DNA from 4 places in the Chimaeribacter sp. YP20170169 genome. Region 1 is predicted to be linked to each of the others. Evidence: predicted binding sites of a transcription regulator. Region 1 holds the regulator's gene; each other region holds the start of a gene.
The links. The regulator CRP, encoded in region 1, controls carbon source genes, mostly activating them, when cyclic AMP is high. The targets are predictions, from matches to a motif close to ATGTGANNNNNNTCACAT.
Positions count from the first base shown of each region.

Region 2: a site for CRP is predicted at 1,580-1,597, ahead of deoC (deoxyribose-phosphate aldolase). Genes of this name have one in related genera too.
Region 3: a site for CRP is predicted at 3,018-3,035, ahead of yrbN (protein YrbN). Genes of this name have one in related genera too.
Region 4: a site for CRP is predicted at 2,791-2,808, ahead of ACK3SD_RS11715 (ABC-F family ATPase). Genes of this name have one in related genera too.

Region 1 covers NZ_CP176824.1:264,711-269,404, reverse strand. Annotated here, with positions in the region: gene ACK3SD_RS01160 (YheU family protein) at 1-29, shown strand, start outside; gene ACK3SD_RS01155 (phosphoribulokinase) at 149-1,018, shown strand; gene ACK3SD_RS01150 (OsmC family protein) at 1,047-1,454, opposite strand; gene crp (cAMP-activated global transcriptional regulator CRP) at 1,784-2,416, shown strand; gene ACK3SD_RS01140 (YccS/YhfK family putative transporter) at 2,479-4,596, shown strand; gene argD (bifunctional acetylornithine/succinyldiaminopimelate transaminase) at 4,605-4,694, opposite strand, start outside.
Region 2 covers NZ_CP176824.1:3,304,612-3,309,305, reverse strand. Annotated here, with positions in the region: gene ACK3SD_RS15070 (patatin-like phospholipase family protein) at 1-544, shown strand, start outside; gene ACK3SD_RS15065 (TatD family hydrolase) at 541-1,356, shown strand; gene deoC (deoxyribose-phosphate aldolase) at 1,845-2,624, shown strand; gene deoA (thymidine phosphorylase) at 2,685-4,007, shown strand; gene deoB (phosphopentomutase) at 4,086-4,694, shown strand, end outside.
Region 3 covers NZ_CP176824.1:441,938-446,631, reverse strand. Annotated here, with positions in the region: gene ACK3SD_RS02100 (luciferase-like monooxygenase) at 1-979, shown strand, start outside; gene ACK3SD_RS02095 (DEAD/DEAH family ATP-dependent RNA helicase) at 1,046-2,941, opposite strand; gene yrbN (protein YrbN) at 2,931-3,005, opposite strand; gene nlpI (lipoprotein NlpI) at 3,127-4,011, opposite strand; gene pnp (polyribonucleotide nucleotidyltransferase) at 4,140-4,694, opposite strand, start outside.
Region 4 covers NZ_CP176824.1:2,585,441-2,590,134, reverse strand. Annotated here, with positions in the region: gene ACK3SD_RS11735 (DcrB/PsbP domain-containing protein) at 1-160, opposite strand, end outside; gene ACK3SD_RS11730 (GNAT family N-acetyltransferase) at 384-764, shown strand; gene ACK3SD_RS11725 (low temperature requirement protein A) at 842-1,396, shown strand; gene ACK3SD_RS11720 (nucleoside-specific channel-forming protein Tsx) at 1,799-2,668, shown strand; gene ACK3SD_RS11715 (ABC-F family ATPase) at 2,830-4,422, shown strand; gene ACK3SD_RS11710 (glycoside hydrolase family 31 protein) at 4,490-4,694, opposite strand, start outside.

The DNA.
Region 1 (4,694 bases):
GTGGCGATCGGGGCGAGCAGGCCGAGTGACCAAGGCTGAGTGGCCGAGGGCCTGCCCCTAGGCGCGTCCGCATAATTATGGTAACTCTATAATTAATTATGCTGATTGCACGGTATGCAGGCATCACCTCTCATGGAGTCTTGAAACTATGTCAGCCCAACACCCGGTCATCGCCGTCACTGGCTCCAGCGGAGCCGGCACCACCACCACCAGCCTGGCGTTCCGCAAAATTTTCCAGCAACTGAACATCCGCGCCGCCGAGGTGGAGGGCGACAGCTTCCACCGCTACACCCGACCTGAGATGGACATGGCGATCCGCAAGGCGCGCGACCTGGGCCGGCATGTCAGCTACTTTGGCCCAGAGGCCAATGACTTCGGTTTGCTGGAGCAGACCTTCATCCAGTATGGGCGTGAGGGCAACGGGCAGGCGCGCAAGTACCTCCACACCTATGACGAGGCAGTGCCCTACAATCAGGTGCCGGGCACCTTCACCCCCTGGCACCCGCTGCCGGAGGAGACCGACGTGCTGTTCTACGAAGGGCTGCATGGCGGGGTAGTGACCGAGCACCACGACGTGGCGCGGCATGTGGATCTGCTGGTCGGCGTGGTGCCGATCGTCAATCTGGAGTGGATCCAGAAGCTGATCCGCGACACCAATGAGCGCGGCCACTCGCGCGAGGCTGTGATGGACTCGGTGGTGCGGTCGATGGAGGATTACATCAACTACATCACGCCGCAGTTCTCCCGCACCCATATCAACTTCCAGCGCGTGCCGACGGTGGACACCTCCAACCCGTTTGCCGCCAAGGCGATCCCATCGCTGGATGAGAGCTTTGTGGTGATCCACTTCCGCGGGCTGGGGGCGATCGATTTCCCCTATCTGCTAGCTATGCTGCAAGGCTCATTTATCTCTCATATCAATACATTGGTGGTGCCGGGCGGCAAAATGGGGCTGGCGATGGAGTTGATCATGGCACCGCTAGTGCAGCGGCTGCTGGAGGGGAAAATCATCAAGTAAGCGGGGACGGCGGGCCGCCCCCTGGGCGTCACTCGACGCTGACAATCTCAAAGCTGTGGGTCACTGACGCGGCCTTGCCGATCATCAGTGACACCGAGCAGTACTTCTCTGCCGAGAGGTTGACGGCGCGTTCCACACTCTTCTCCGTCAGCCCCTTGCCGCTCACCACAAAGTGTAGGTTGATGTGCGTAAAGGTGCGCGGCACCTCGTCGCGGCGCTCTGAGGTCAGGCGCACCTCACAGTCGCGCACATCCTGCCGCGCCTTCTGTAGGATGGAGACCACATCAATCGCGCTACAGCCGCCCACGGACATCAGCACCATCTCCATCGGGCTGGGTGCCTTGTCACCGGCATTGCCATCCATCAAGATCTGGTGGCCCGATGCGGACTCCCCCAGAAACGTCAGCCCTTCCACCCACTTTACCCGTGCCTGCATAGCCTCATCCTCCGATTATTTTCTGAAAATAGCCTAACCCCTCGCAGCCAAACAGGCAATCGGGCCGATCTTCATCATGCTGAAGCGAGACAACAGAAGACACTCGGTTCAGGCTGTGATAAAACAAACCCGAAACAAAATGTTCTGTATGGAGCAAGGTCAGGTTTTCAATGGAACGACGAGGCCGCCGTTTGGCGACTTTTCAGCCTCCGCCTTGCAGCATTATCAGACAGTTAATACTCTTGAAAGAGGCGTATTTTCAAAACGCCGTACAGGGAACTCTGAGCCCTGTGATTTTGGGCAGCGATTACAACAGAGGATAAAAGCAAATGGTTCTCGGCAAACCGCAAACAGACCCTACTCTCGAATGGTTCCTGTCTCACTGCCATATTCATAAATACCCTTCCAAAAGTACGCTGATTCACCAGGGTGAAAAGGCTGAAACGCTCTACTACATCGTGAAAGGTTCGGTCGCCGTGCTGATCAAGGATGAAGAGGGCAAAGAGATGATCCTCTCCTACCTCAACCAAGGGGATTTCATCGGCGAACTTGGCCTGTTCGAAGAGGGCCAGGAGCGCAGCGCGTGGGTACGCGCCAAAACGGCTTGTGAAGTGGCGGAGATCTCCTACAAGAAATTCCGTCAGCTGATCCAGGTCAACCCGGACATCCTGATGCGCCTCTCCTCCCAGATGGCGCGCCGCCTGCAAGTTACCTCCGAAAAGGTGGGCAACCTTGCCTTCCTGGATGTGACTGGCCGTATCGCCCAGACCCTGCTCAATCTGGCGAAACAGCCTGATGCCATGACCCACCCCGATGGTATGCAGATCAAGATTACCCGCCAGGAGATTGGTCAAATCGTAGGTTGCTCCCGCGAAACCGTCGGCCGCATCCTGAAAATGCTGGAAGATCAGAACCTGATCTCCGCCCACGGCAAAACGATTGTCGTCTACGGCACTCGTTAATCCCGGATCAACACGGCGCAGCTGCGGCCCCCCCGCACTGCGCCGTTCTTCCCTGATTGAACATGTGGCGCCGTCTTATTTACCATCCTGAAGTCAACTACGCCCTGCGGCAAACGCTGGTGCTCTGCCTGCCCGCGGCCATCGCGCTGCCGTTCGGCCAGCTCCAGGTCGGCTTGCTCTTCTCACTGGTGCCCGCCTGCTGCAACATCGCCGGTCTCGACACGCCCCATCGGCGCTATGTAAAACGTCTGGCCATTGGCGGTACGCTGTTCGCCGGATGCAGCCTGATACTGCAACTGCTCTTGCTCTACGCCCACTGTCCGCTGCCGCTGATTTTGCTGGCGCTGGCGCTGCTGCTCGGCGTGACAGGCGAGATCAGCCCGCTGCATGGCCGGCTGCTCAACGGCACGCTGGTGGCGGCCATCTTTACCCTTAGCATGGCTGGCACCACGCCGCTCTGGCAGGCACCGGGGCTGTTCGTGCTCGGCACGCTCTGGTATGGGCTGTTTACCTGGGGCTGGTTCCGGCTGTGGAAAGAGCAGCCAATGCGTGAATCGCTCAGTCTGCTCTACCGCGAACTGGGTGACTACGTTGATGCCAAGTACAGCCTGCTGACCCAGCATCTAGATCCAGACACTGCCCTGCCCCCGCTGCTCAAGCGCCAGCAGAAGGTGATGGAGTTGATTGTGCAGGTCTATCAGCAACTGCATATGCTCTCCGGCGAGCGCCACCCGCACTATCGGCGGCTGTTCCGCGCCTTCCAGGTGGCGCTCGATCTCCAGGAGCACATTACCGTCAGCCTGCACCAGCCAGAGGAGGTGCAGAAACTGGTGGCGCAGAGCCAAGCAGAGGCGATTATCCGCCGCAATGCGGAGGTGATCGCCAAGCGGCTGCGGATGATTGCCGATGACCTGCTCTACCACCGCCGCTCCGCCCGCTTTGAGATGGGCGGCGAACTGGCAGCGCTGGAGAAGATTGCCAACCGCTACCCTGATAACCCGGTCGGCCAGTTCTGCTACTACCACTTCAACCGCATCGCGCGCCTGTTGCATACCCAGCGGCCGCTCTATCGCCGTAACCTGATGGAGAGCCGCAACCGCCTGCCCTTCTGGCCAGCGCTGAAGCGCTATCTCTCCTGGCGATCGATGTCGCTGCGCAACGCCGCACGCGTCGGCGTGATGCTGGCGCTCGGCAGCTCGATTGGCCTGTTCTTTGACCTGCCGAAACCCTATTGGGTGCTGCTCACCGCGCTGCTGGTGATCCAGAACGGCTACAACGCCACGCGCGTGCGTATCCAGCACCGCGCCATCGGCACGTTGGCCGGGCTGGTGCTGGCCGCTGGCGTGCTGCACCTGCAACTGCCGCAAGCCGCGATGCTGGGCCTGTTGGTGTTGATCATGCTGGCCGCCTATCTGGTGCTGCGCAATAACTACGGGCTGGGCATGGTGGGGCTGACCATCACTGCGGTCTACACGCTGCAACTGGTGACGCAAAATGGCGCTAACTTCCTGATTCCACGGTTAGTAGACACGCTGATTGGTTGCGCGCTGGCCTTTGGCAGCACCATCTGGCTCTGGCCACAGTGGCAGAGCGGCAAGCTGCGCGACAACGCCTGGCAGGCGTTGGAAGCCTATCAGGAGGCGATCCGCCTGCTGCTCAGCGCCAACCCAGATCCGGCAAAGCTGGCCTATACCCGCATCATGGCCAATCAGACGCACAACACCCTCTACACCGCCCTCAATCAGGCGATGCAGGAGCCGGGCTTCAACTCCCACTACCTGGCTGACATGCGGCTCTGGGTGATGCACAGCCAGTCAATTGTTGAGCACCTGAACGCGATGACTATCCTGGCACGCGATCACTACATGCTGACCCCGGCGCTGGCGCAGGAGTATTTGGAGACCTGTGAGATTGCGCTCCAGAGCTGCCAGCAGCGGCTGATGTATGACGGCCCGGCCGACGGCAACCCCTCGTCAGACCCGATGTTCCGCGCGCCGGACAGCGCGCCGGAGATGCCAGTGACCGAGATGGAGCGCCCGTTGCGCCGCATCCTCTCGCACCTCAACGCGATGAACACCATCTCCAGCCTGGCCTGGCGACAGCGCCCGCACCACGGCATCTGGCTGGCGCGCCGCGTGAAGCGCGATCAAAAAAGCCGCCCGGAGGCGGCTTCAGAGTAGCGGGGACTTTAGCCCGCCAGCGTGGCGATGGCCTTCTCCAGCCGCGCCATGCCCTCATGGATGTCATCAAACTCGATCACCAGCGACGGCGCAAAACG
Region 2 (4,694 bases), 860 kb from region 1:
CGCGGATACCATCATCGTCATCCGCACGGTGCCGTCGCAGATGTTCTACACGCCGCAGTGGATGAAACGGATGGAGCAGTGGCTGAGCGAAAGCAGCCTGCAACAGCTGATCCACATGATGCAGCACCATGAGCAGAGCTATCGCCGCATCCAGCAATTCATCGAACAGCCGCCGGACAACCTGCGCATCTTTGAGATCTTCCCGCCTAAACCACTGGCCAGCCGGGCGCTCGGCAGCCGCCTGCCAGCGCTGAACCGCGACTATCACCTCGGACGGCGCTGCGCGCGTTACTTCCTCGCCACCGTTGCCCACTGGCTGTTGCCGCAGGACGATCAGGTGCCAGACATCCTGCCGCTCACCAAGGTGCCGGACGCCGTGCTCGCTGGCACGCCACCGCCGCCCGCGGGCGAACCGGCCAATACGCCGCTGGTCACCGACGCGCCACTGGTGGCCGCCGTGAGCGATGCCGTCAGCGGACTGCTGGCCGATGCGCCGCCAGTGGCGCAAAATGAGGAACCCGATGATCAGGAGCAGGCCGGATGACCCTTCCACGTTACTTTATTGATACCCATTGCCACTTTGATTTCCCGCCCTTTGTGCATGACGCGCAACAGAGCATCGCGCAGGCGGCGGCGCACGGCGTGCGGCAGATCATTGTGCCAGCCATCAGCGCCGACCGCTTTGCCCTCGTCAGCGAGCTGGCCGCCAGCCATCCGGCGCTCTTTGCCGCCCTCGGGCTGCACCCGCTGTTCATCGACCGGCATGATGACGCGGCGCTGGCGGCACTGGCCGATCGCCTGCGGCAGCCCGACCCCAAGTGCGTGGCGGTGGGGGAGATTGGCTTGGATCTCTATATGGAGAATCCGCGTTTTGAGCGGCAGAAGGCGCTGCTGGCGGCGCAGTTCCATCTGGCGAAGCAGGCGAACCTGCCGGTGATCCTGCACTCGCGCCGCACCCATGACCCGCTGGCGGCGATGCTGCGTCAACATAAGTTGCCAGCCACCGGCGTGGTGCATGGCTTTGCTGGCAGCCAGTCGCAGGCAGAAGCCTTCATCAAGCTGGGCTACGCGATTGGCGTCGGCGGCACCATCACCTATGAGCGGGCGCAGAAGACCCGGCGTACCCTCGCCGCGTTGCCGCTCTCCTCGCTGCTGCTGGAGACCGACGCCCCCGACATGCCGCTGGCCGGTTACCAAGGCCAGCCCAATCGGCCGGAGCGCGCGGCGCTGACCTTTGAGGTGCTCTGCCAGTTGCGCAGTGAACCGGCCGAAGAGATTGCCGCCGCCCTGAATGCCAATACCCGCCGCATCTTTAACCTGCCGCTGCTGGCTGACCAGTCTGAAAAAGCAATGTAATAAAAATAACATTTTTGCTGCCGGGCCACGGCGTTTGTATACCGGTTGACAAAACTTTTCACCGCTGGCGCGGAAATCCCATTCTCTTCCCGTTGTGACTATTATAACATCCTGCCTTGCAAATCCCTGCCAGCGCGGCCTGCGGGCCGGGACGGCGCACCGGGCCAGGTAGCCTGGTGTACACTCATAATTGCGGTCATTTTCTGAGCTTGAAACGATTAACATGTGATGTCTGTCACATGTAATCTAAACGCGTTACAATTGGCTTTCAGATTTTGTGAAACAGAACACATAAGCGTCCCCTTATGCATGTTTCAATAGCCAACGCTGGCCGGCGCCGGCTAGTGCGGTGAGAAGGATCTCAACGGTGGTATGCGCCTGCGTGCCCGCCTGCTCTTCACGGAACCAAGTCCGCTCGCCAACCTGTAGAGTGCGTTGCCCTCAGACCTGATCGTGGTTGTCAGCAACGATAACTGTTGGAGAGTCATATGACCGATTTAACCGCCGCAGCGCAGCGTGCGCTGAGCCTCATGGATTTAACCACCCTGAACGAAGACGACACCGATGAGAAGGTGATTGCGCTCTGCCGTCAGGCGAAAAGCCCGGCTGGCAACACCGCGGCCATCTGCATCTACCCGCGCTTTATCCCGGTGGCCCGCAAGGCGCTGCGTGAGCAGGGCACCCCTGAGATCCGCATCGCTACCGTGACCAACTTCCCGCATGGCAATGATGACGTGGAGATCGCGCTGGCAGAAACCCGCGCGGCCATCGCCTACGGCGCGGATGAGGTGGACGTGGTCTTCCCCTACCGGGCGCTGATCGCGGGCAACGAGCAAGTGGGCTTTGAGCTGGTGAAAGCCTGCAAAGAGGCCTGTGCGTCAGCTAACGTGCTGCTGAAAGTGATCATCGAAACCGGTGAGCTGAAGCAGGCGGCGCTGATCCGTAAGGCGTCCGAGATCGCCATCAAGGCGGGCGCAGACTTCATCAAGACCTCCACCGGCAAGGTGCCGGTCAACGCCACGCCAGAGAGCGCCGAGCTGATGATCCAGGTGATCCACGATCTGGGCGTCGGTGAGCAGGTCGGCTTCAAACCGGCTGGCGGTGTGCGCACCGCGGAAGACGCGGCGCACTATCTGGCGATTGCCGGGCGCATCATGGGCGACCAGTGGGCCGACGCGCGCCACTTCCGCTTCGGTGCCTCCAGCCTGCTAGCCAGCTTGCTGACCACGCTGGGCCATGCCAGCGGCAACGCAAACGGCGGCTACTGATGGGCCTGCCGCGCCGGTTTTCCGGCGCGGCCTTCACTCATGTGACGCAAGGGGGACACCTTGTTTCTGGCACAAGAAATTATTCGAAAAAAACGTGACGGCCAGCCGCTGACAGAAGAGGAAATTCGCTTCTTCATCAATGGCATTCGCGACAACCAGGTTTCAGAGGGTCAGATCGCCGCGCTGGCGATGACCATCTATTTCCATGACATGACCATGCCGGAGCGCGTGGCGCTGACGATGGCGATGCGCGACTCGGGCACGGTGCTGAACTGGCAGAGTCTGGGGCTGAATGGCCCGGTGGTGGACAAGCACTCCACCGGCGGCGTCGGCGACGTGACGTCGCTGATGCTGGGGCCGATGGTGGCGGCGTGCGGCGGCTACGTGCCGATGATCTCCGGGCGCGGCCTTGGTCACACCGGCGGTACGCTGGACAAGTTGGAGGCGATTCCCGGCTTCGACATCTTCCCGGATGATGCCCGCTTCCGTACCATCATCCAGCAGGTAGGGGTGGCGATCATCGGCCAGACCAGCTCGCTGGCACCGGCGGACAAGCGTTTCTACGCCACGCGTGACATCACCGCCACCGTAGATTCCATCCCGCTGATCACCGCCTCGATTCTGGCGAAAAAGCTGGCCGAGGGACTGGACGCGCTGGTGATGGACGTGAAGGTAGGCTCCGGCGCGTTCATGCCGACCTACGAACAGTCCGAGTCGCTGGCGCAGGCGATTGTTGGCGTCGCCAATGGCGCAGGCTGCAACACCACGGCGCTGCTGACGGACATGAACCAGGTGCTGGCTTCCAGCGCTGGCAACGCGGTCGAGGTGCGCGAAGCCGTGCGCTTCCTGACCGGCGAATACCGCAATCCACGCCTGTTTGAGGTCACGATGGCCCTCTGCGTGGAGATGCTGCTGTCGGGCGGCTTGGCGAAGGATGACGCCGAGGCCCGCACCAAACTGCAAACCGTGCTGGACAACGGCGCGGCGGCAGAGATCTTTGGCCGGATGGTGGCCGCCCAACGCGGCCCCACCGATTTTATTGAGCACTACGATCGTTATCTGCCGGCGGCGACGCTGAGCAAACCGGTCTATGCGACGGAGAAGGGCTATATCCGCGCCGTGGACACCCGCGCGCTGGGCATGGCCGTGGTGACCCTCGGGGGTGGCCGCCGGCGGGCGTCGGACAGCATCGACTATAGCGTCGGCCTGACCTCGGTGGCCCGGCTGGGCGAGCAGGTGGACACCCAGCAGCCGCTGGCGATGATCCACGCCAACAGCGAGGAGTCCTGGTGGCAAGCGGCGGAGGCGGTACGCGCCGCTATCACGCTCGGCGAGCAACCGCCGGAGGCGACGCCGGTCATCTACCAACGCATCCGGGCATAACGGTCACCCTTTCGCGTAGCCCTGTGGCCCGGCTGGCAGCCCGCCGCACAAACGCGTAAACACACGCAGGAGAACAGAATGAAACGTACGTTTATCATGGTGTTGGACTCTTTCGGTATCGGCCACAGCGCAGACGCCGAACGGTTTGGCGACAAAGGTGCCGACACGCTGGGACACATTGCCGAAGCCTGCGCGCGCGGCGAGGCTGACGTGGGCCGCAAGGGGCCGCTGCATATGCCGAACATGAGCCGACTGGGGCTGGGCAAGGCGGCGGAAGCCTCCACCGGCACCTTCCCGCCGGGGCTGGACGCCAACGCTGACATCATCGGCGCCTACGCTTTCGCCAGCGAACTCTCCTCCGGCAAGGACACCCCGTCCGGCCACTGGGAGATTGCTGGCGTGCCGGTGCTGTTTGACTGGGGCTACTTCACCGACACCGAAAACAGCTTCCCGCAGGCGTTGTTGGACAAGCTGGTGGAACGCGCCAACCTGCCGGGCTACCTCGGCAACTGCCACTCCTCTGGCACGGTGATCCTTGACCAGCTGGGCGAGGAGCACATGAAAACCGGCAAGCCGATCTTCTACACCTCGGCGGACTCGGTATTCCAGATCGCCTGCCACGAAGAGACCTTCGGGCTGGAGCGGCTCTATGAGCTGTGCGAAATCGCGCGCGAGGAGCTGACTGAG
Region 3 (4,694 bases), 180 kb from region 1:
GGTGCCGCAAGGCAAACGCCCGGCGGATGCCTTCCGCCACTCGCTTGATCTGGCGCAACATGCGGAGAAGTGGGGCTATCAGCGCTATTGGCTGGCTGAACACCACAACATGACCGGCATCGCCAGTGCTGCCACCTCCGTGTTGATTGGCCACCTCGCCGCTGGCACCCAGACTATCCGTCTCGGGTCGGGCGGCGTAATGCTGCCGAACCACTCCCCGCTGGTGATTGCCGAGCAGTTTGGCACCCTCGCCACCCTCTACCCGGACCGCATCGATCTGGGGCTGGGCCGTGCGCCGGGCACCGATCAGCGCACCATGATTGCCCTGCGCCGCCATCTCTCTGGTGAGGTGGATAACTTCCCGCAGGATGTGCAGGAGTTGCAATTCTACTTTGGCGATGCCCAGCCGAACCAGCCGGTACAGGCCGTGCCGGGCCAGGGCTTGCATGTGCCCATCTGGCTGCTTGGCTCCAGTCTCTACAGCGCCCAGTTGGCGGCGGCGCTTGGCCTGCCGTTTGCGTTCGCCTCCCACTTCGCGCCCGACATGCTCTATCAGGCGCTGGCGGTCTACCGCAGCAACTACAAAGCATCTGAACGTTGGCCTACGCCCTACGCGATGGTCTGCGTCAACGTGATTGCCGCCGATACTCAGGAAGAGGCACAGCGCATGTTTACCTCCAACCAGCAGCAGTTTATCAACCTGCGCCGTGGCCACCCCGGCCCGCTGCCGCCGCCGGTTGATGACATCAACAGCCTCTGGTCACCGGCTGAACGCTTCGGCGTGGAGCAGTCGCTGCGGATGTCGGTGGTGGGTGACCAACAGGGCGTCCGTCACGGCCTGCAAGCGCTGCTGCGTGAGACAGAGGCGGATGAGTTGATGATCAATGGCCAGATTTTTGACCATCAGGCTCGCCTGCGCTCCTTTGAGATCGTGGCGCAGGTGCACCCGGATTTGGTGAAAGAGAGCCGCATCCGCTAAGCACGCTGAATTTCAGGCAAAAAAAAACCAGCCCGCAGGCTGGTTTTTTTATATTACCGGATGTGCTTACGCATCACCGAAACGACGCGGGGCGCGCTGGCCGTCACGGTTGCCAGCTGGGCGGCGCTCGCCACCTTCACGGCGTTCACCGTTGAACGGACGACCACGACCACCTTCACGGCGTTCACCGCTGAAAGTACGACCACCACGGCCGCCTTCACGACGCTCACCAGCACCGCCTTCGCGACGCTCACGGCGTTCACGCGGCTGCGCATCACCCAACAGCTGCATGTTCAGCGGCTTGTTCAGGATACGAGTGCGGGTGAAGTGCGACAGCAGATCGCCCGGCATACCTTTCGGCAGCTCGATGGTGGAGTGGGTCGCGAACAGCTTGATGTTACCAATGTAACGGCTGCTGATGTCGCCTTCGTTAGCGATCGCGCCAACGATGTGACGCACTTCAACGCCATCATCACGGCCCACTTCAATGCGGTACAGCTCCATATCGCCCACTTCACGACGCTCACGACGCGGACGGTCGCCATCACGTGCATCACGGCGATCGCCACGATCCGGACGGTCACCACGACGATCGTCACGATCGTTGAACTCACGGCGCTGACGCGGTTTGAATACCGGGTCCGGCGGCAGAATCAGCGGACGCTCGCCCTGTGCCATCTTCAGCAGCGCGGCAGCCAAGGTTTCGATATCCAGCTCTTCTTCCGGTTGCAGCTTAGCCAGCAGCGCGCGGTACATGTCCAGATCGCTGCTCTCCAGCTGCTGCTGTACTTTAGCGGCAAACTTGGCCAGACGGCGTTCACCCAGCAGTTCTGCATTCGGCAGTTCTACTTCTGGAATAGTCAGCTTCATGGTGCGCTCGATATTGCGCAGCAGACGACGCTCACGGTTCTCAACGAACAGCAGCGCGCGGCCTGCACGGCCTGCACGACCGGTACGGCCGATACGGTGCACGTAGGATTCAGAATCCATCGGAATATCGTAGTTCACCACCAGGCTGATGCGCTCAACGTCGAGGCCACGGGCCGCTACGTCGGTTGCGATCAGGATGTCCAGGCGGCCATCTTTCAGGCGCTCCAGGGTCTGCTCACGCAGCGCCTGGTTCATGTCGCCGTTCAGCGCGGCGCTGTTGTAACCGCTGCGCTCCAGCGCTTCAGCCACTTCCAGAGTCGCGTTTTTGGTACGCACGAAGATGATCGCCGCATCAAAGTCTTCTGCTTCCAGGAAACGCACCAGCGCTTCGTTTTTGCGCATACCGTAGACAGACCAGTAGCTCTGGCTGATGTCCGGGCGGGTCGTCACGCTAGACTGGATGCGCACTTCCTGCGGCTCCTGCATGAAGCGACGGGTAATGCGACGGATCGCTTCCGGCATGGTCGCGGAGAACAGCGCGGTCTGATGTTCAGCCGGGATCTGCGCCATGATGGTTTCAACGTCTTCGATGAAGCCCATACGCAGCATTTCATCGGCTTCGTCCAGTACCAGACCGCTCAGGTTAGAGAGGTCCAGGGTGCCACGCTTCAGGTGGTCCAGCAGACGGCCCGGCGTACCGACCACAATCTGTGGGCCTTGACGCAGTGCGCGCAGCTGTACGTCATAACGCTGGCCGCCGTACAGGGCAACCACGTTGACGCCGTGCATGTGTTTGGAGAACTCGGTGCAGGCTTCAGCAACCTGAACAGCCAGTTCACGGGTCGGTGCCAGTACCAGCACCTGTGGCGCTTTCAGCTCCGCTTTGACATTGTGCAGAAGCGGCAGCGAGAACGCGGCGGTTTTACCACTGCCGGTCTGTGCCATACCCAGTACGTCACGGCCGTTCAGCAGATGTGGGATACATTCCGCCTGAATCGGAGAGGGTTTTTCGTAACCCATTTCAGTCAGAGCGGTAAGGATAGGAGCGGAAAGCCCCAGGTCAGCAAAAGAGGTTTCAAACTCAGTAGTCATGTACACGTGCCTCATGAGAGATGGCGGCCAGTCTACGTAACTCGTCGAGAAAATTTTCAGTCATTTTCATTGAAAAGTGTGAACCGGCTCAAATAAGTTAATAAACGGACAAAAAAACCCTCGCCTGTTAAGGCGATTTGACGATGGTAAAACCAAGGTAAATCAGGCTGATAAGTGTCCGTCAGCTATTGCTGGTCCGATTCTGATAGGTCGTCTTGCTCTTGGCCTAATAGCGCCAATTCCAACAATGCATAGCGGTGCTCAACAAAGTTATGAACGTTGTTAGCGACCGTCAGTTTGAACAGTGCCGAAGCGCTGCTCTTGTCCCCCAGACTCAGGTAGTGTTTACCTAAATAGAAGTCAGTTTCACTGAGATGCTCAGCGAGCGAAGTGTTATCCGTTGCATCTGCCTTCAGGCGATCCATCAGCGTACTTTCACTGATGTTGCCAAGGTAGAATTCGACAATATTCCATCCCCATTGCCCTCTGTCCGCTTTTTCGTAACGCTGTTCCAGCGCGGCTTCTGCCTGCTTGGGATCGATCTCTCGCTCCACCAGGTAAAGCCATAACGAACGGAAGGGATCATTTGGGTCGTCTTGATAAAACGCCTGCAGATCATCCTGCGCTAAGGGGTATCGGCCACCGTAATACAGTGCGATGCCTCGGTTTAAACGCGCGTAGTTGTAAGTTGGATCAAGCTCTAGTACAGAATCAAACGCTTCATAGGCAGCATCAAAATTGCCTGCCTGCGTTAGGTAAATGCCCAGGTAGTTGAAAACTTCCGGCATGTCGGGACGAATCGCCAGCGCCTGTGAAAAGTCGTTTCGCGCCAGCGCCCGTAATCCAAGGCTATCATACAGCACTCCACGCTCATATAACAACTGCGCACGCTCATCATCTGTCAATGCCCGGCTGGCAAGGATTTGTTCCATGCGCGCCAGGATCACTTCCTGCTGCAGCGTAGGCTGCAAAGGAATTGCCAGAACGTCGTCTTTACGCCAATCATGGTTGCTGCATCCTGCCAGCATAAGTGCTGTCGCAACATAACACCAGCGCAAGAAAGGCTTCATTTCCCACTCCCGAAGACAAACATTGGATGATCGTCCTGTCATCCGCTTGCTTAACACGAAAGCCTCCTGCCCTCGCGATACGAACAGCGCCCTACCGGCGGTAAGGCGCTGTAAAACTGCATCAACAGTTATTCTGCTTCAGGCGCAGCCGCTTCTGTAGACTGGGCAGTCGCTTCTTTGATGCTCAGGCGGACACGGCCCTGACGATCAACTTCCAGGACTTTCACTGGCACTTCCTGACCCATCTCCAGGTAGTCGGTCACTTTCTCGACGCGCTTGTCAGCGATTTGAGAGATGTGTACCAGACCCTCTTTACCGCCGCCGATGGCCACGAAGGCACCGAAGTCAACGATACGGGTCACTTTACCCTGGTAGATACGGCCCACTTCGATCTCAGCGGTGATCTCTTCGATACGACGGATAGCGTATTTCGCTTTATCACCGTCGGTCGCTGCGATCTTCACAGTGCCATCATCTTCGATTTCAATGGTGGTGCCGGTCTCTTCGGTCAGTGCACGGATTACCGAGCCGCCTTTACCAATCACATCCTTGATTTTATCAGGATTGATTTTGATGGTGTGAATGCGCGGCGCGAATTCAGAGATATCACCACGCGGGGTGCTGATGGCCTGCTCCATCACGCCCAGGATGTGCAGACGCGCACCTTTGGCCTGATTCAGGGC
Region 4 (4,694 bases), 1.6 Mb from region 1:
CGGCCGGGGCGGCTTTCGCGTCTGCGGCAGCTTTCTCAGCCGGGGCGGCGCTGGCGGCCGGGGCGGCTTTGTCAGTGGCAGGTTTCTCGGCAGCGTTGTCACACGCAGTCAGGCTGGTCAGCATCAGGGCCGCCAGGCCATATTTCACAATTGGTTTCATGGTTACGTTTTCCTGGAAAAAAGATTTGGCGGAATATACTCAGCTGATGAGCAGGAACAAGCGAATCATGATTTCACGATTGCTACATTGACGGAGTTGAGTATAATTATATGATTTTTAAGGGATAATATTTTCCGCCGGTGAGTGGGGAAAACGCGTGGGGAAAATAGGATTTTTATTATAAATAATCTAAATGATTAACTTGGGAATTATTATGGCTGACATGTATTGGCAAGATCTGCACCACAGTGAACTGGGCGCCGCGCCGCTCTACGCGCTGCTGGCGCTGCGTTGTGAAGTGTTTGTGGTGGAGCAGACCTGCCCCTATCTGGATGTGGATGGGCGCGATCTGGCATCGGGCACGCGCCACCTGCTGTGCTGGCAACAGGGGCGGCTGGCGGCCTACGCCCGCCTGCTGCCGGGCGAGGAGGTAGCGATTGGCCGGGTGGTGGTCGCGCCCTTTGCGCGCGGACAGCAACTGGGGCGCACGCTGATGGCGCAGGCCCACTTGCAAGCGTTCTACCGCGATTTTGGCTTCTCGCCCTGCTCGGAAGTCTATGATGAGGATGGGATTCCCCATATCGACATGCGCCGAACTGTCTGAATTTCACGCAGGCACGATTTTTTGTCAAAAAAATCGGGTAACGTGGGCCTTCCCCCTGCTTGCTGGAGAGAACCAAGATGCCAAGAACACTCTCCCGTTACCTGATGGTGGTCACCGCGCTGCTGGTGCTGGCCGCCTGGATGACCATCACTGCGCTGAGTGACCTGCCACCCAGCACGCCGGTGCTGCTGGCGGCGCTCTCCGCGCTGCTGGGGGCGCTGGCGATCTGGTGCCTCTACTATGCCGCGCTGGCACAGCCGGTGCGCCCGGCGTGGCCGGGCAGCAGCGGCCACCTGACCCATGTGGTGATGATCATCGCCCTCTGTGCCTGGACGGTGGGCAATGCGCACGTCATCGCCTACCCGATGCAGGCCACCCACCTGCCAGCCGCCTGTGTGCTGGTCGGCGCGCCGCTGGCCTGGCTGGCGGCACTGATGCTGTGGCAGTACCGGCGCGGCCTGCGGATACCACGCCAGCACCTGATTGGGCTGCTGGCGCTGGCGCTGCTACTGCCGGTAAGCGGCTATGCCGACCTGCTGACCACCAATGGTCTGGCGACGCTGATCCTGCTGGCAGTGCTGCTGTGGGAGCCGCTGGCGCGCAGCCGCCGCGCTGCCTGGCGATCGCAATAGGGCGCGGCGAGATGCCCGCCCACTTCCCGCCCACTTCCTGACCTTTCCTGCCTGAAAAGCCAGCAAACGGACGCCACCGATTGCGTCTGGCTAAGTAAACGATTGCGTGGCCGCAAAAAAACAGTATCTTTACGGCCCGTTACAGATTGTGATCGTCCTCACGAAAAACATGTATCACTATGCAACTAAAATTGACATTTTTTGACATAATCGCATATTAAGTGACACCTGATTATTGCCGGTAACAAGGTTTGGAGCGCCGCCCCTCATTACGGCTGCTCACCGACCGGCTAAGTGGCTCCTGATGACACACCTGAATGAGCAATAACGCTGCCGCATGTTGTGTGGTTCACCACATCCCCGTTTGGCAGGGAACCGCCCTTTAAAGCACTGGTAATGACAATGAATAAAACTCTTCTCGCCGCGGGCGCTCTGGCTGCCCTCTCTTACAGCGCCACCTCAATGGCGGATGACACACAGGGTGAGTACCTCTCCGACTGGTGGAAACAGAGCGTCAACGTGGTGGGCAGCTACCACACCCGCTTCGGGCCGCAGCTGAACAACGATCTCTACCTGGAGTATGAAGCCTTTGCCCACAAGGATTGGTTCGACTTCTACGGCTATGTGGACGTGCCAAAAGCTTTTGGCGTCGGCAATGGCAACGACGTCGGTATCTGGGACAAAAACGGCTCCCCGCTGTTCATGGAGATCGAACCGCGCTTCTCCATCGACAAGCTGACTGGCACTGACCTGAGTTTCGGGCCGTTCAAAGAGTGGTACTTCGCCAACAACTACATCTTTGACATGGGGCCGGACAGCGACAACCGCCAGAACACCTGGTACATGGGTCTGGGCACCGACATCGACACCCACACTCCGCTGAACCTGTCACTGAACGTCTACGCCAAGTACCAGTGGGAGAACTACAGCGCCGCCAACGAAAACAGCTGGGATGGCTACCGCTTCAAGGTGAAATACTTCCTGCCGCTGGGCGATGTCTGGGGCGGCCACGTCAGCTACATCGGCTTCACCAACTTTGACTGGGGCTCTGACCTGAACGAAAACGGCAACAAGGCGCGCACCAGCAACTCCATCGCCTCCAGCCACATTCTGGCGCTGAACTACGCGCACTGGCACTACTCCTTTGTGGCGCGTTACTTCCACAACGGCGGCCAATGGCAGGATGGCACCGAGCTGAACTTCGGCAAGGGCAACTTCGACGTCAAGTCCACCGGCTGGGGCTACTACGCGGTGATCGGCTACAGCTTCTGATCCCCGTCCCAGACGCGCAAACCCGGCCCCGGCCGGGTTTTTGCTTTTTTGGCTGACTTTTTGCCCGTCTGGCTAAGTTTTGCGCAAAATCCTGCGCGATCCCGCCTGCCGGTTGTGGCATAATGCGCGCCTCATCACATTCCAAACCAAGAGCGAGCGTTGTGTTAAGTACTAACAACATCACCATGCAGTTCGGCAGCAAGCCGCTGTTCGAAAATATCTCCGTCAAGTTTGGCGGCGGCAACCGTTACGGTTTGATTGGCGCCAATGGCTGCGGCAAATCGACCTTCATGAAGATCCTCGGCGGGGATCTGACGCCGAGCGCGGGCAACGTCTTCCTCGACCCGAACGAACGTCTGGGCAAGCTGCGCCAGGATCAGTTCGCTTATGAAAACTACACTGTGCTGGACACCGTCATCATGGGCCACGTCGAACTGTGGCAGGTGAAAGAGGAGCGCGACCGCATCTACGCCCTGCCGGAGATGAGCGAAGAGGATGGCTACAAGGTGGCTGACCTCGAAGTGGCCTACGGCGAGATGGATGGCTACACCGCCGAGGCGCGGGCTGGCGAACTGCTGCTGGGCGTCGGTATCCCGGTGGAGCAGCACTACGGCCCGATGAGTGAGATCGCGCCGGGCTTCAAGCTGCGTGTGCTGCTGGCTCAGGCCCTCTTCTCCGACCCGGAGATCCTGCTGCTGGACGAACCGACCAACAACCTGGACATCGACACCATCCGTTGGCTGGAGCAGGTGCTCAACGAGCGCAACAGCACCATGATCATCATTTCGCACGACCGTCACTTCCTGAACATGGTCTGCACCCACATGGCCGATCTGGACTACGGCGAACTGCGCGTCTATCCGGGCAACTACGACGAATACATGACCGCCGCCACGCAGGCGCGTGAGCGCCTGCTGGCTGACAACGCCAAGAAGAAGGCGCAGATTGCCGAGCTGCAATCTTTCGTCAGCCGCTTCAGCGCCAACGCCTCCAAATCCAAGCAGGCCACCTCGCGTGCGCGCCAGATCGACAAGATCCAGCTGGATGAGGTGAAAGCCTCCAGCCGCCAGAACCCGTATATCCGCTTCGACCAAGAGAAGAAGCTGTTCCGTAACGCGCTGGAAGTGCAGGAGCTGTCAAAAGGCTACGACGACGGCCTGCTGTTCAAGAAGCTGAACCTGATGGTGGAAGTGGGCGAGAAGGTCGCGGTGCTGGGTACTAACGGCATCGGTAAGACCACCCTGCTGAAGACGCTGGTGGGCGAAATTGCGCCAAACAACGGCACCGTGAAGTGGTCTGAGAATGCCTCCATTGGCTACTACGCGCAGGATCACGCCGAAGAGTTCGACTGCGACCTGACGGTCTTTGACTGGATGAGCCAGTGGAAATCCGAGAAGGAAGATGAGCAGGCGGTGCGCAGCATCCTCGGCCGTCTGCTGTTCGGCCAGGACGACATCAAGAAGAAGGTGAAGGTACTCTCCGGTGGCGAGAAGGGCCGTATGCTGTTCGGCAAGCTGATGATGCAGAAGCCCAACATTCTGGTGATGGACGAGCCGACCAACCACCTCGACATGGAGTCCATCGAGTCGCTGAACATGGCGCTGGAGATGTATGAAGGCACGCTGATCTTCGTCTCCCACGACCGCGAGTTCGTCAGCTCCCTCGCCAGCCGTATTCTGGAGATCACCCCGAACAAGGTGGTGGACTTCAGCGGCAACTACGAGGACTACCTGCGCAGTCAGGGCATCTACTGATCGGCCACGCCGAGCAGCCAGAGATAAAAAAGCCGGGGACGCCCCCGGCTTTTTTTATGCCTGTGTCTCAGCGCTGCCAGGTGTCGCCCTCGACGCCCTCCACCAGCAGGCGGCGGGTTTCACCAGCCGGCAGGGTGAGGCGCAGCGCCTGCCAGGCTGGCTGGTAGTGACCGCGGCGCTGGAAGGTGAGGCGGATCTCGGTGTCGGTGCAGGCCATCTCCCACGTCAGCCACAGCGCCTCATCCTGTTGGTAGCCCCATGACTCGCCATCA